Regions from separate parts of the Metabacillus dongyingensis genome, predicted to be linked through region 2. Evidence: riboswitches for the same ligand, from Rfam matches in the RefSeq annotation. Region 2 holds a riboswitch; each other region holds the start of a gene.
What was found. Region 2 has a riboswitch for lysine ahead of dapA (4-hydroxy-tetrahydrodipicolinate synthase). Riboswitches for the same ligand answer to the same signal wherever they lie in the genome.

Region 1 (3,950 bases), on a different replicon from region 2:
AGCTTTTGGGGAAAAAGAATTAAAAAAGGCTGCATTCAACATGCAGCCTTCTATTATATGGTTGAGCCAGTATCTTGTTTTTTCATATATTTCGTCAAAAACGGATAAATCACAAATCCTGCAAAGAAAAGGCCGACTCCAAGTATAAATGTTTTTATATCAGCAGTTCCTGTAACAATCACCCAAACAGAATAAATACAGGCTAGTGAGGCGATGATTCCGTCTTTTACTCTTGACCCTTTAATAAGATCATATGTCTCTCCTTTGGCAATCAGCTTTAAGAAGAAGATAGACGATACAAGGTATGGGAAAAGATAGGCAAGTGTAGCTGATGTTGTTAAGAATGTATAAGCTTCACTGATGGTTCCGGAAATCGTTGAGAAAATAAAGATTTGAGACATTAAATTCGTTATTATCAAAGCATTTTTCGGACTTCCTTTTTTATTTGTTTTAGCAAAGAAAGCAGGGAAAATACCTGATTTTGCAGCCTGGTACGGCACTTCAGATGACAGCAGAATCCATCCGATCGTTGATCCAAACAAAGATACGACAGCCAATAGTGCCATTGCATTTGCACCGGCATCGCCAATAATGATTGAAAGAACATCAACAAAAGGCTTGTCAGATGACTGCAGCTGATCGTGCGGCAGAACGCCCATTGTGATAAGTGTGATAATCATATAGATAAACACAGCAATAATTAGGCCAGTGATGGTCGCTCTTTTTACATCACGCTGAGAAGACGCGCGTCCTGACAGAATGACTGCCGACTCTATTCCTACGAATGCCCATAAAGTCGAGATTGCAGCAAATTGAACTTGATTTGTCAGCCCGTAAGTCACACCAGGCTCTGCTTCCACCGGGAAATAAAATTCTCCAAACGCTGCTGACTCCAGTGCAAATAAACCAGCGATGATGAAAAGCATAAAACCGATTACTTTTGAAGCAGTAGCCACAAAATTCAATTTGCCTGCACCGCTCAAGTTCGTTAAAAGAATGGTATGAGTGCCCCAAAGCAAAATGGTACAAACAATAAATGTAACGGCTCTTCCTAATTGAACATCCTGCGAACCAATTGAAAAAAGAATAGATTCGTCGGACATAATAGGAAAGAATGTAGAAAGGTAGCCTGCGAAGCTTGTGATGATCGCGACATTGCTGATCCAGTTTGCGACCCAATATCCCCACACCATGCTGAATCCGGCGACTTTTCCTCTTTTGGGAGTATCAAATAAAGCTTTAGCATAGCTTTGCGGACCTGCTGTAAGATCAGGTCTGCGGATTGATAAATTTCCGAATACAAGTGCAATCATTAAAACACCTAATCCGGTTACAAGCCAGGCGCTTGTGACGCCAAGCGGACTTGCGGTCTGTGCCAGTGTGCTTGGCAGCATAAAAATTCCGGAGCCCACCATATTTCCTACTACAAAGGCTGTTAAAAGCCAAAATCCCCATTTTTTCTGTTTCACTGCTGAAACCTCCTATAAATAGAACCATAATGTTATGGCTGCATAATTAGTGTGTGTATTTTTTGAAGAAATGGATCATTTTTGACAAACAAAAAGCGCATGGAACAAGTCCATGCGCAAAAATACACAAAAAACTCACTCAAAAATCTCATGATAGCACTCCACAGATTCTCTGTGGCAGTCCAGTACCTATTCGATACAGTCCCAGCAAGAAACAAAGTGGCTGTTTCAAACTTCGGCACCAAGTCCTTTCGAATTTGCAGTCAACAGCTCCACTAGCCTCTTGCAATCTACTCTTAATTGGTGCAACCTCTACCTCACCGAGATTATAGTGAGGATTTATAGTAAAAATAATATTTGAATAAAATAAAACTACCAATTCAGCTTCCTTTTGTCAATGGAATTCATGTATTTCTAAATTTTCCCTAAATAATATTGGCCGAATTTCATTTTGCAATTCATGGATAAATCAACTATAATTTACAAAGGCAGCGTTTTCTTTTTACTGATAAATAATCTATTAAATTGAGATGGAAGAAGGGTTCATAGTGAACTTAGGATTCGGCGAAATTATGTTGATCGTTTTTGTTGCATTGCTTCTTTTCGGACCGAAAAAATTGCCTGAATTAGGTAAAGCTGCAGGCAAAACGCTACGAGAGTTTAAGAATGCTACTAAAGGTCTTATGGACGACGATGATGCAAAATCAGATAAACAAATTAAATAAATAAAATTCGTAAAGGCTATGACACTTCGTCATGCCTTTTTCTTTTGTTTTTAGCCGGTTGAATTGTACAAATTTTTCGTTAATTGTTTTATAATGACAAGTGAGGGATTATTTAGTGTCCCGAAATACATAACAGGGGGAATGGCGATGAAAGCTGCTACGTATGCTGAAACGTGGGATTTAGATGTGTTTTTTGAAGGTGGAAGCAAATCTGTTGCCTTTAAAAAGTATTTAGAGGAGCTTGAAGTTGATGTTCCTTCATTTAAGGTGCAGGCAGAGAGCATCAAAGTACCTCAAACAAAAGAAGACAGCATCCTTTTAGGAGAGGTTCTTGAGAAATTTCAGGGTATTGCAAAACGGATGAGACAGGCAGGAGCTTTTGTCGGGTGTCTGCAGGCTCAGGATACAAATGATAAGCATGCCTCCGTGCTCCGGGGGAAGGTTACTCAACTCAGTTCTCAGTTTCAAAATGCTTTGGCAGCCTTTGATCAAAAGCTCGTTCAAGTTGACGATACGGTTTGGCCTGAGCTTGTAAATGCTGATGCCTTGACTGAATTAAAATTTGCCTTGACCGAGCGCAGGAACAGAGCAAAAAACAAACTGCAGATGGAGCAGGAAACACTGATCAATGCCTTGTCAGTGGACGGCTATCATGCGTGGGGACAGCTATATGATACTCTCGTCTCCAAAGTGAAAATACCATACAAAGAAGATGACAAAGTACATGAATTGTCTGTAGGCCAGGCAGCCAATAAATTCTCAAGCGCGGACAGATCAGTCAGAAAATCTGTGTTTGAAGAATGGGAAAAGGCGTGGGGAAGCGGTGCAGATTTATTTGCCCATACGCTGAACCATTTATCTGGTTTTAGACTGAATGTATATGAAAAGCGGGGCTGGGACGATGTTCTGAGTGAGCCGCTTGAAATCAACAGAATGAAACGCGAGACCCTTGATGTCATGTGGAAGGTGATTTCTGAGAATAAACAGCCGCTTGTAAGCTATTTAAAAAGAAAAGCAGATTTGCTTGGTGTCGAAAAGCTTAGCTGGTACGATCTCGATGCACCGATTGGCGGGAAAGAAGCGAAGGTCAGCTATCAGGAGGGAGCTGAATTTATCTTAGATCAATTCAGCCACTTTGGAGAAGAACTGACTTCATTTACAAAAAAAGCATTTGAGAACCGCTGGATCGAGGCTGAAGATCGTCCGGGAAAAGCTCCGGGAGGTTTTTGCACAAGTTTTACCGAAAGTGACCAGTCCAGAATCTTCATGACATTCTCCGGCACCCCGTCAAATATCGCAACTCTTGCCCATGAGCTGGGCCATGCCTTCCATCAGCATGCAATGGCGGGAGTGCATCCGCTTAACCGCAATTATGCGATGAATGTAGCTGAAACAGCATCAACATTTGCTGAAATGATTGTTGCAGATGCCTCAGTAAAAAAAGCAAAATCTGATGACGAGCGTTTGGCACTATTAGAAGATAAAGTGCAAAGAAGTGTTGCACTGCTCATGAATATTCACGGCCGCTTCCTATTTGAAACTTCTTTTTATGAGGAACGCAAAAAAGGAATCGTCAGTACGGAAAGAATAAATCAATTAATGGAAGCTGCACAAAAAGAAGCTTATTGTGATGCTTTAGGAGAGTACCATCCTCATTTCTGGGCATCAAAACTGCATTTCTATATTACCGGTGTGCCGTTCTATAATTTCCCATATACGTTTGGCTATTTGTTCTCACTTGGCATATATGCGAAAG
Region 2 (3,950 bases):
ACGAATTAACCGCTCAATTTCAAATGGGTCGTACTGCTGTTTCTAAACATTTGGCTATCCTTAAAGAAGCTGGTCTAGCTGCCGACCGTAAAGTTGGCAGAGAAACAAGGTATCGGCTGAATGCTGCCCCGTTAAGAGAAATTGAGGATTGGGTATCGTTTTACAGGAAATTCTGGAGTGAAAGAATATCTCTTTTAAACCAAATATTACAGGAGGAACAAAAAATGAATTTAACAGTATCCCAAGATTTTAATTTTAAGAGCCCGATCAATAAGGTGTGGAACGCATTAACAGATTCGGATACTCTTGCAAAATGGATAATGGAAAATAACTTTAAACCAATCGTAGGACATAAATGCCAATTCCGAAATGAGCAGTGGAATTTAATTGTAGATTGTGAAGTATTAGTAGTGGACGAGCCTTATAAGTTATCTTATACATGGGTAGGTGATCCGATAAACACTATAGTCACATGGACATTGAAGCAAGAGGATGAAACAACCTACTTACATCTTGAACAAACAGGATTCGAAAAAGAAGATCAAGCGTTCAATGGTGCGAAATATGGTTGGGCGCAAATGGGCGAAGATCTTAAAAAAGTATTAGAGGAAATGTAAGACCAAACTTCTGAACTCTGAACCTTTTTTTTGAGTATTAAGCTAACCTATAGGAAAAAGCAAACGGCTTAGTATAGGACTGATCCGTTTGCTTTTTTAGTGTAAATAATGATACAAAACACATTCCAAATTCAGATGCAATTTTGATTGCAATTTCGGTTTTTGCGATAGGATACGGATCCTGTCCTCTTTAGTGTGTTCTCTTAAGCAAGTACTTCAATGATAGTAGGCTGCAGGACTCTTTGCAGAGCTCTTTTTTCTTCATTGTTTAAAGGGACCAATGGTAAGCGGACATCTCCTACATTTAGTCCTTTCATATTCAATGCAGCTTTTACAGGTGATGGGCTTGGTGCAGTAAATAATGCTTTCATTATTGGGAGAAGGTTACGATGTGCAGAAGAAGCTTCATGAACATCACCATTATTAAAGGCATTGATCATTTCTTGCATTTCATTACCAATGATGTGGGAAGATACCGAAACAATCCCTGTTCCGCCGATTGCTAAGACTGGAAGAGTTAACCCATCATCGCCGCTGTATAACGTAAAATCACTATGTGTTTTGCTGATGATTTGTGCCATGGTATCTAAGTCGCCACTTGCTTCTTTTACTGCCACAATATTGTCTATCTTTGAGAGATGAACAATTGTCTCTACTGACATGTTTACAGCACTTCGTCCTGGGATATTATAAAGCATTACCGGCAATAGGGTTGATTGGGCAATTGCTTTAAAGTGCTGAAATAATCCTTCTTGAGAAGGCTTGTTATAATACGGAGTAACGAGCATAATCCCATCGACTCCTGCTTCTTCTGCCTGCCTAGTTAAGCTGATAGACGCTTTCGTATTATTCGAGCCAGTACCAGCTATAACTGGAACTCTTCCAGCAACAGCTTCTACCACAACTTTGAATAAATCCACTTTCTCTTCTGGTGTTAATGTAGGAGACTCTCCAGTTGTACCAGCTATAACTAATCCATCAGAACCATTATTGACTAAATAGTTCACTAAATTTCTCGCAGCGTTAAAATCAACCTCACCATTACGATCAAATGGGGTAACCATTGCTGTTAAAACTTGCCCAAAATTCATAACTTCACACCCTTTAATAGTATTATTTGAAATTCAGATGTTGTTAGAGACGTTCAAAAGGAAACGCAAAAAAGCAACAACGAGGGATTCGCTGTTGCAGCAGGAACAAAATTTTTCAAAAGTCGTTACCATTGCATAAGATAGCCCTCCATATAGTTTCCTATATGACAGTTCTGCATTTATTCAATAACAGAACCAGCTTTAAGAACATGAGATTCTTTCCGCTTCGGCAAATTCCCCTTTCCACAATAGTCATTGGACCTCATTATCCTCGCATTGTGTACTAATGGTTTTTGCTCCTCTATCTTCTCTTCAAATATTATTGAAGGGAAAATTTTATTTAATTGGTACTAATATAACAAAATATTCTTACTACTTCAAGTCGGATTTAGATCTTTTTTAAAATACAAGAATGATCTGTAGCATTTTTACGATGGAGCACAGCTAAAAAGCTGTCGAAGAAGTTAGAAATCAATGATTTTCAACAAATTAAGTGTTTTATGATAAATCTGTATGAAAAGTTACTCCATTTTATAGGCAGTTTTGACAATTGATATCTCTTATAGCAGGAATTAGTATTTATCTTAGTATACTAAGAATTTCAAGGAGGGGCGGACCACATGACTTATACAAAACGAACGACAGAAAGAAAAGATATAAAAATCCGTGACGTTTGGGAAAAGACAGAGAGGGATATGAAAAAAAGTCTAAAGGCATGCAAAAATGTAAGAATCTTTTTGGAATTATAAGTTTGAAAATCAGTAGGTAAACTGTGACTGATATATATCGTGTTTAACAGATGAGCATGATCTTATATTAAACTCCTATGAAATGACATAACCTGCTGTTTTAAGGGCCACTCTTTTTGATTGATATATATATTATGAAAGGGAATAAAGGAGAATTAATGAAACCAGGTGCATTTTTCTTAATAAAGAAAAATGCACCTGGTTTTTTAACATTTCTTATTTTTTGTATTGAAATAGTCCTGCAGGAAGTTGAGCATCCCAATTTTCTGGTATATCTAGACGCAGCGCATGAGCAACGACAGCAGCTGTATCTATATTTTCTACATCAGACAACACGGTGCCAGACTTAATTGACGTTCCTTTAGCAGTCCAGAAAATGGTCTGTTCTTCTGGGGAGGAACCACCATGACCATAACCTTTTCCGCCATGATCCGTTGTGACGATAATTAGAGTATCCTTCATCAGTCCTTCTTCTTCTAAAGCTTGGACAATTTGTCCAACATGCTGATCAGCTTTTTGTAATGCCTCATACCATTTCAGGCTGCCATAGCCATAGTTGTGGCCTGCACCATCCACTTCATCCAAATGGACAAAAATATTGCGGCTGTTTTTACCTTCTGCTTTTATATAGTCCACCGTTTTTTGTGTCGTATTATTATCGTTCCCGCCATTTACTTTATAAGCACCTGCAGAATCTTCAATAATTCCTTTATTGATCGGTGACCATGTAGTAAAGGAAGCTTGATTAAGCATAGGACGCTCTTGTTTCAGCAATTTCATATAAGATGGATAAGGATTTTTTTCAGGGTAAGGATTACCTGTATTTTCGTTATTCAGACCATGTTTTGAAGGTACAACTCCATGGAGCATGGATCCCCAGTTTTGCCCACTAATTGTCGGCAGCATTGCTTTTGCTTCATATGTTCCAGCGCCTTCACTCATTAGCTTCTGTATATTTTTTGCGTTTGCTTGCTGGTCTTTTACTCCATTCCCAGCTCCATCGATTCCAATAAATACGACTCGTTTGTAAAGAAAATCTTTCTTGTAAGGGGCCAGCTTATCCTTCATCATTTGCACATCTAAGCGATCCACTTTTTTATCATCGTTAATATCCGCTTTTTGAGCTTGTTTCCAACGTTTGTCACCTTCATGACTATTTTTGTTTTTCTGTATAAGTTTTAGATCAGCCTCCGTTAACAACCCATCTCCCGATACATCTATAGAGTTAGATACATGTACATTGGCTGTCGCAGTTTTGCCGCCATCGACTGTTTTGACTGTGATCGTTGCGTCGCCAGGATTCTCAGCAATAATAGTGGGACGTTCGTTGATTATTTCAACTTTCGCTATCGTTTCATCACTAGAGATCCATTCAACCTCTTTTACTGTCGCATCTATTGGAGAGACAGTTGCTGTTAGCGGCATAGGTGCCCCCGCTTTCAGGTTGAGTTCAGTCTGATCCAATGAGATGGATTCTACTGAAATGGGTGGAA
Region 3 (3,950 bases), on a different replicon from region 2:
CAAAACCGTCAAATGGTCGATGAGATGTCCCGTTTTTTAAGAGGCGGTTTCAAGCAGATTAAAGAAGAACTTTCAAAGAAGATGCTGGCTGCTGCTGAGAATCTGGATTTTGAACGGGCAAAGGAATATCGTGACTCCATCGCCCATATTGATGCAACCATGGAAAAACAGAAAATGGCGATGAACGATTTTGTCGATCGGGATGTGTTTGGCTATTCCTATGATAAAGGATGGATGTGCGTACAGGTTTTCTTCATCCGTCAGGGCAAATTGATAGAACGTGATATTGCCATGTTCCCGCTGTACCAGGAGCCGGATGAAGAATTTTTAACCTTTCTTGGCCAATTTTACTCCAAGAACAATCATATTCTGCCTAAAGAAATTCTGCTGCCTGAAAGCGTTGATAATGAAATGGCAGAACAGCTTCTTCACGTTTCAGCAATTCATCCTAAACGCGGAAAGAAAAAGGATCTGGTATTGCTTGCACATCAGAATGCCAAAATCGCTTTAAAAGAAAAATTCTCCCTCATTGAGCGTGATGAAGAAAGAACAATCAAAGCAATTGATCAGCTTGGTGAAAAAATGGGCATCTATACACCGGCAAGAATTGAAGCATTTGATAATTCAAACATACAAGGGACAGACCCTGTATCTGCGATGATTGTATTCATAGATGGTAAGCCTGCCAAAAAAGAGTACCGCAAGTACAAAATTAAAACAGTTCAGGGACCAGATGATTACGAGTCCATGCGTGAAGTTGTCCGCAGAAGATACACGCGCGTGCTAAAAGAGGAGCTGCCGCTTCCTGATTTGATTATCATTGACGGAGGCAAAGGGCATCTGGCTGCAGCTCAAGATGTACTGGAAAATGAACTCGGTTTATCCATCCCTGTCGCAGGACTAGTAAAGGATGAGAAACATCGGACTTCTAATTTAATGATCGGCAGCCCTCCGACTATTATTGAACTTGAACGCAACAGCCAGGAGTTTTATCTGCTGCAGCGAATCCAGGATGAAGTGCATCGCTTTGCGATTACTTTTCACAGGCAGACAAGAGGAAAAACGGCCTTTCAATCGATCTTGGATGATATACCTGGAGTCGGGGAAAAACGGCGCAAGACTCTGCTCAAGCATTTCGGTTCTGTTAAAAAAATGAAAGAAGCCACCCTGGAAGAGCTGATGGCCGCAGGGATTCCGGCAATCACGGCACAGCTTTTAGCAGAAAAATTGAAAGAATAGATTGCACAAAGACAAATTCTTTGCTACAATTCTAACTAATTTCATAACCAGATCGTTTAGTTCGTTAAATGATGGTAGAGGTGCGAACTTCAAGAGTAGCCCTTCTGAGGAAAATGGATTCCTTTGAAGATGGGTGAAAGGGGAGAGTCGCCGAAGCAAATAAAGAGCCATTTCTTTCTTTTGCTGGTTTTGCGTTTAATAGACGTAAAATTGTCAAGAAGATGTATTTTTCTTGGAGCGCTATCTCATTGTATGAATGAAGTTCCATTATTCGTTTATGCAAGCAATGAGATAGAGAATCTCATTGCTTTTTTGCGTTTTCTGAGATTCTCCCTTTTACCTGCTGACGATCAATATAATAGGAAAGGCGAGAGGCTGATATGGGTTTAGTTGTACAAAAATTTGGAGGTACATCTGTTGGATCTCCAGAAAAAATTATGAATGCTGCAAGAAGAGCAATCGAGGAAAAAAATAATGGGAATGATGTCGTAGTTGTTGTTTCAGCAATGGGGAAAACAACGGATCATTTAGTTTCCCTGGCAGCGGAAATCACTCAAAAACCAAGCAAACGCGAAATGGATATGCTGCTATCAACTGGTGAACAAGTAACGATCTCTCTTTTGACTATGGCTCTTCAGGCACAAGGATACGATGCTGTTTCATATACAGGCTGGCAAGCTGGCATAAAGACTGAAAATGTCCACAGCAATGCGAGAATTTCAGGGATTGATTCAGATAAAATCAATGAGCAGCTCCAAGCAGGAAAAGTTGTTGTCGTTGCAGGCTTTCAGGGACTTGCAGACGGACAGGAAATAACGACGCTCGGCCGCGGCGGTTCAGATACGACAGCTGTTGCACTGGCAGCTTCTCTTAAAGCAGATAAATGTGATATTTATACAGATGTAACAGGTGTATTTACGACAGATCCGCGTTTTGTAAAAAGTGCAAGAAAGTTAGACGGCATCTCATATGATGAAATGCTCGAGCTTGCCAATCTTGGCGCAGGTGTACTTCACCCCCGTGCTGTTGAATTTGCAAAAAATTACGGAGTTCCTTTGGAAGTCAGATCAAGCTCAGAAAAAGAAAGAGGCACTTTAATTGAGGAGGAAACAAAGATGGAACAGAATTTAGTTGTAAGAGGAATTGCGTTTGAAGATCAAGTATCACGAATCACGGTCAGCGGATTGCCAAGCGGCCTCAAAACCCTGTCTACTATTTTCAAGACACTTGCAAGCCACGGAATTAATGTGGATATTATTATTCAAAGTTCAACAGACAGCAGTTTGGCATCACTCTCCTTTTCTGTGAAAACAGGTGATGTGGAAGAAACCGTTCATGTACTTGAAACCTATCAATCCGAGCTTGGCTTTGAAAAAATAGAATCAGAAGGTGGTCTTTCAAAAGTTTCCATCGTCGGTTCTGGCATGGTCTCAAATCCGGGTGTGGCGGCAGAAATGTTCCATGTTCTTGCCGAAGAAGGTATTGAAGTGAAAATGGTCAGCACGTCTGAAATTAAAGTGTCAACTGTTATCAGCCATAATGATATGGTGAAGGCGGTAGAAGTGCTGCATGATGCCTTTGAATTATCACAGCAGCCTGCAAAAGTGCTGTAAATAAGATAAAAAAGGGGTGGGTATCATGAATACCCATCCCTTTAATCGTTGTCAAATTCCATGTCTTTGTAATCCCATTTCACTGTAAAGTGCACTTTATCCGCACGTTTTTTTACTTGTTCATAGGTTTCTGTTATCTGCTTGTTCATTCGCTGCACCTGCTGTGCCAGAAATCCCGCTTCAAGCTGAAAAGAAGGTTCTTTCATTGTTTTGAATCTTGTTTTGATCAGTTCGCCGTCAAGCTGAAATTCCATTTCATCTTTTTTCTTATGTACCAATGAAAGAGTTCCAAAGCCGGCTAATGAAAAGAAAGCAATAAGCTCCTCTATAGATTCTGCAGGATATTTGCGCGCAAGGCTTTTACCAGCCCAGTAAAGCATAGATGCGGACTCTCTCCCGAGAATATCCGGAATAAGAACCTCTCTTAACAGCTCATAGGCGAATGCGGGCACTTGCATATCCCTCAGCTGAGTTATATCGATTTGTTCGCTGTTTTTTTTCACATTCTTCCCCTCTTTCTGCCTTTATTATATATCAAGTTGGGCGGGTAAGAACATGAAATAAAAGTAAATTACAAGCTCTAAAACTGCTGTGAAAGTATTTCAGGAAAATAAAAATAGGTGGAAAATAAGACTTGTCACAAAATTAAAATTTATGAACGCGTTTTCTTGACGCTGTAACTCGTTGGGAGTACAATAAATTTGTCACATTTTATCATACAATGTTTATTTTTTTAAAAGGTTGCCGGGAATAGGAGAAACATTAAAAAAAAGATTTTAATATTAATAGGGGGTAATGTGAGATGGCTGGAAACAGAGAATATTTAAACCGCAGACTTCATTCTTTGCTTGGAGTTATCCCGGTTGGCGTCTTCTTAATTCAGCATCTTGTTGTAAATAACTTTGCAACAAGAGGAGAAGAAGCGTTTAATAATGCTGCACATTTTATGGAAAGCTTGCCATTTAGAGTTGTTCTGGAAACTTTTATTATATTCCTGCCGCTTTTATACCATGCGATCTATGGAATTTACATTGCGTTTACAGCTAAAAACAATGTAAGCAAATTTGGCTACTTCCGCAACTGGATGTTTATGCTTCA

Region 1: another riboswitch for lysine. It lies ahead of K8L98_RS21840 (amino acid permease); the one in region 2 lies ahead of dapA (4-hydroxy-tetrahydrodipicolinate synthase).
Region 3: another riboswitch for lysine. It lies ahead of K8L98_RS18765 (aspartate kinase); the one in region 2 lies ahead of dapA (4-hydroxy-tetrahydrodipicolinate synthase).

The regions. Positions count from the first base shown of each region.
Region 1 covers NZ_CP082944.1:4,391,121-4,395,070, reverse strand. Annotated here, with positions in the region: gene K8L98_RS21845 (CBS domain-containing protein) at 1-23, shown strand, start outside; gene K8L98_RS21840 (amino acid permease) at 54-1,469, opposite strand; lysine riboswitch at 1,616-1,792, opposite strand; gene K8L98_RS21835 (twin-arginine translocase TatA/TatE family subunit) at 2,018-2,194, shown strand; gene K8L98_RS21830 (M3 family oligoendopeptidase) at 2,342-3,950, shown strand, end outside.
Region 2 covers NZ_OK052578.1:298,064-302,013, forward strand. Annotated here, with positions in the region: partial or broken gene K8L98_RS26230 (ArsR/SmtB family transcription factor) at 1-224, shown strand, start outside; gene K8L98_RS26235 (SRPBCC family protein) at 225-617, shown strand; gene dapA (4-hydroxy-tetrahydrodipicolinate synthase) at 821-1,708, opposite strand; lysine riboswitch at 1,842-2,020, opposite strand; gene K8L98_RS26650 (hypothetical protein) at 2,329-2,457, shown strand; gene K8L98_RS26245 (alkaline phosphatase family protein) at 2,674-3,950, opposite strand, start outside.
Region 3 covers NZ_CP082944.1:3,770,896-3,774,845, reverse strand. Annotated here, with positions in the region: gene uvrC (excinuclease ABC subunit UvrC) at 1-1,239, shown strand, start outside; lysine riboswitch at 1,307-1,490, shown strand; gene K8L98_RS18765 (aspartate kinase) at 1,620-2,852, shown strand; gene K8L98_RS18760 (YslB family protein) at 2,894-3,310, opposite strand; gene K8L98_RS18755 (succinate dehydrogenase cytochrome b558 subunit) at 3,655-3,950, shown strand, end outside.